One region of the Alteromonas lipotrueae genome, then DNA from elsewhere that is predicted to be linked to it. Evidence: predicted binding sites of a transcription regulator. Region 1 holds the regulator's gene; the other holds the start of a gene.
The links. Region 1 encodes LexA, which represses DNA repair genes until DNA is damaged. Its sites were predicted from a motif close to TACTGTATNNNNATACAGTA; they were not measured.
Positions count from the first base shown of each region.

Region 2: recA (recombinase RecA) is a predicted target of LexA. The motif match lies at 1,127-1,146, and genes of this name have one in related genera.

Region 1 covers NZ_JAESDJ010000009.1:75,922-78,128, forward strand. The annotation lists gene KYS23_RS13470 (TonB-dependent receptor) at 1-643, shown strand, start outside; gene lexA (transcriptional repressor LexA) at 801-1,427, shown strand; gene coxB (cytochrome c oxidase subunit II) at 2,011-2,207, shown strand, end outside.
Region 2 covers NZ_JAESDJ010000001.1:393,995-396,201, forward strand. The annotation lists gene mutS (DNA mismatch repair protein MutS) at 1-264, opposite strand, end outside; gene KYS23_RS01595 (CinA family protein) at 570-1,058, shown strand; gene recA (recombinase RecA) at 1,322-2,207, shown strand, end outside.

The sequences.
Region 1 (2,207 bases):
GTTTTTACCTCGTTCAGGTGACCAATTCCTTTCTCTGTCGCTTACAAGCCAAGCGCTGGAAGCTGAAGAATTTGAAAATAAAGAAATTGGCGTAAAGTGGAATTTCTCTGACTCACTTAGCGTAACAGCAGCGGCATTTGAAGTTGAACGTGAAAATGGCACAGCGCAAGATCCTAACAATCCAGAAGCGTCTATTTTAACCGGCACCGAAACCAAAGGTTTTGAAGTGCAGGTGGTGGGCAAGCTTTCAGAGCGTTGGGTAATAAATGCTGGGTATAGCAACCTTGATGGCGAAGAAATGGGCCGCATTGTAGATGGCGCATTGGCGAACCGTGATTTAGCACAGCTACCAGAACACATGCTGACGTTATGGAACCAATATGAAGTAAACGATAAATGGCGTGTTGCATTAGGCGTGATTTATCAATCTGAGCAGTACGCGTCTTTAAACAATACCGTCGAACTACCTGATTTTGTTCGCGTAGACGCTGCAGTGTATTACGATTACAGCGAAGACATTAAAATTCAGCTAAATGTGGAAAACGTATTCGACGAAGACTATTTCCCATCAGCACATAACGACAACAATATTGCCACCGGCGAGCCGCTTAATGCTCGCGTGAGTTTGCAATATAAATTTTAGTCACGCTGAATAGTAGTGATAGATAAAGCGGCCTTTAATGGTCGCTTTTTTGTTGTGATTTGGCCTGAGTAAAAAACATGCTTTGCAACGCTTAGTGCTTGTCATTTCCTTTTAGGTGTATATACTTACAGGAACTGTATAGACAGACAGGTCTTTTATGCGCCCACTCACAGCAAGACAAACAGAAGTTCTCGAGCTTATAAAAACAACGATGCTCGAAACTGGCATGCCGCCTACCCGTGCAGAAATTGCCCGTCATTTAGGTTTTCGTTCTGCGAATGCCGCTGAAGAACATTTAAAAGCGTTGGCCCGTAAAGGCGTCATCGAAATCCTTCCAGGCACTTCTCGTGGTATTAAACTTAATATTCCTCTTGAAGATGAAGCCCCTGAAGAAGAAGGCCTTCCTCTTATTGGCCGAGTGGCTGCGGGCGAGCCTATTCTAGCGCAAGAGCATATAGAGTCTCATTATAAGGTCGACCCTGCCCTGTTTCAGCCTCACGCCGACTTCTTACTTCGTGTAAGCGGTATGAGTATGAAAGACATTGGTATACTTGATGGTGACTTGTTAGCCGTGCACCGCACGACGGATGTCCATAATGGGCAGGTGGTAGTAGCACGTGTCGATGAGGACGTTACTGTTAAACGCCTTGAAAAGCGTGGCCGCGAAGTATTGCTTCATGCCGAAAATGACGAGTTTTCACCGATTAAAGTCGACTTAGCGTCAGAGCCTTTTTCCATTGAAGGGATTGCCGTTGGTGTTATTCGAAATGCTGATTGGATGTAACCTTTTAGCTATTTAGTAAAGAAAGCGGCTTATAGGCCGCTTTTTTGTATGTTTACCATACCTTGCTTACACAATAATCGTATTTAAGTCTAAGAAATCCCTCAAAAGCCACCAGATACCGCTCCCGCATATTTTCTCCTATTTATGTCACCTTTTTTAGTGCTAACTAGCGCTATTTTAGTCATCTGTTTTGTTTGAAAAACAATCATAAGTGCGTAACTACCTTTTGATTATAAGAAACTTATTGCCAACTTCTATTCGCCCATCTCGTTCAAAATGAGCGTTTCAAACGGGCTCGCTAAATACCCGTGTAACGTCCATGCGCTGTGACGTCATTCACTTCTCTGTCATACCGCGTTGATTAAAAATTAAACGCTGCAATTGTTTTTTCTTAGAAAAGACTAGACTTGTGCGTTTTATTGAGCAATTCTTATACTGTATTTAACAAAATAATAACAATAGCTGTAACTTTGTTTTACAACTAAAGCTAGGCAGTTAAGTTAAAAGTTGGATTTCGAGTATCAGTTGCCAGAAGCGCAGCGCATCTAATGCGTTAATGCTTCTGTTATAACGGAGGTGTTGAGTGAAACGAGTAACGACACAAGCGGCGACACAAGCGACAAAGTGGCTTTACGGGCTTCCACTTTTGCTTACCTCGCCACTACTGTTTGCTGATGCAGCAACGGGCGAAGGCTCTTCCATAAATTTGCGCCGAGGCGCAACAGACATAAGTGGTCAAGTATACGACCTCCATATGTTGATGTTCTTTATCTGTATCGC
Region 2 (2,207 bases), on a different contig from region 1:
AGCTGGGTCGCCAACTTGTTCGCAAATCGCCACCGACTCGCCCATTTTCACCAACCGGGCTAAATAGCTTTCAACCGCGTGGTAAGGAACGCCAGCCATAGGAATAGGATCGCCACCGGACTTGCCCCGTGCGGTTAATGATATATCAAGTAGTTCTGCGGCTTTCTTGGCATCATCGAAAAACAACTCGTAAAAGTCGCCCATACGGTAAAACATAAGAATGTTAGGGTGCTGCGCCTTTATCGTTAAATACTGGCGCATCATAGGAGTGTGTGATTCCAAAAAATGCCTCGTGCTTTTTTATTGCTGCTACTTGGGATAACTCAATTTGTTATATTAACAGAAGAATTATTAACAGAAGAGTGATTAAAAGAGCAGGGGTGCTAAAATAATCGCTTTTCGTATTTGCTGTGTATTATTGATACGAGTATGGAATTTTCAACCATTTCCTGAACTCTTTAGTAGATTGATGGCTCTCATCAATGAGTACATCGGCACAGCCTAATGCTTCAAATTAATGCTTCAACGGCCGAAGTTGATAATAGCGCCGATAGCGATAAAGGACATTCATGGTATCTGACAATATAACAGAGATGGTGACGGCGCTGGGTAATGCGCTTCGCCGTAAAGGCTGGACAGTTTCAAGCGCAGAATCTTGCACCGGAGGCGGCGTTGCGTTCGCTTTTACCAGTATCGCTGGCAGTTCGGATTGGTTTAATCAAAGTTGGGTGACGTATTCAAACGACGCAAAAATACTTGAATTAGCTGTAAAGCCAGAAACTCTAAATGCGCATGGTGCGGTGTCGATGCAGACCGTTGAAGAGATGGCGGCGGGCGTTAAGCACAAGAGCGACGCGAATGTCGTGGTAACCGTAAGCGGTATTGCAGGCCCAGGTGGCGGCAGCGAAGAAAAGCCTGTGGGTACTGTTTGGTTTGGGTTTATCTGTGGTGCTAAATCAGAAACGATTAAGCAGGTTTTTGCTGGAGACCGCGAGACTGTTCGTCTGCATGCAATAGAATTTGCGATTACCCACCTATTGGCGATGTTGGCTGATTGAACAGACGATCATCTAAGATGCTACTAATAAGAACCCAACAAGCAAAATAAAATGAAAACTCAGGTTGAAACTGTATGCTTGTACAGTATAGAATGCACGCAACACTTGGTAAGGTGTCGGTAAGCAAATGTTGATGCAATGAATGCTAGCTGTATGGATGAGTAATACTGTTAGTAAAGATAGTTAGTATAAATAGCAAAGGCAGCTTCAACAAAGACATCACCAACTAAAGAATTTAACCGCTAATCCTAGAGGATATTGACGTGGACAGTAATAGATCTAAAGCTTTAAGTGCCGCACTTGGGCAAATTGAAAAGCAGTTCGGTAAAGGCGCTATTATGCGTTTAGGCGACAACCAAGCGATGGACATTGAGGCTATCTCTACTGGTTCACTCACCATTGATATCGCTTTGGGCATAGGCGGTTTGCCATGTGGTCGTGTGGTAGAAATTTACGGACCTGAAGCCTCGGGTAAAACTACACTTACCTTGCAGGTAATTGCAGAGGCTCAAAAGAATGGTAAAACTTGTGCCTTCGTAGATGCTGAGCACGCACTTGATCCAATTTACGCGTCGAAGCTAGGTGTAAACATCGATGAGCTTTTAGTTTCTCAGCCTGATACGGGTGAACAAGCGCTTGAAATTTGTGACATGCTGGTTCGTTCTGGCGGTGTTGATGTCGTTATTGTTGACTCGGTTGCTGCCCTTACGCCAAAAGCGGAAATTGAAGGCGACATGGGTGACTCACACGTTGGTTTGCAAGCGCGATTAATGTCGCAAGCATTGCGTAAACTTACCGGTAACATCAAGCGTTCAAATACCTTGTGTATCTTCATTAACCAAATTCGTATGAAAATTGGTGTAATGTTCGGAAGCCCAGAAACAACAACCGGTGGTAACGCACTTAAGTTCTACTCTTCAGTACGTTTAGATATCCGCCGTATCGGTGCGGTCAAAGAAGGCGATGAGGTAGTAGGTAACGAAACTCGCGTTAAAGTAGTGAAAAATAAAGTAGCACCGCCATTTAAGCAAGCTGAATTCATGATTCGCTACGGCGAAGGTATTAGTAAAGAAGCTGAGCTTATCGACTTAGGTGTTAAGCAGAAATTGGTTGATAAGGCCGGTGCTTGGTACAGCTACAAAGGTGATC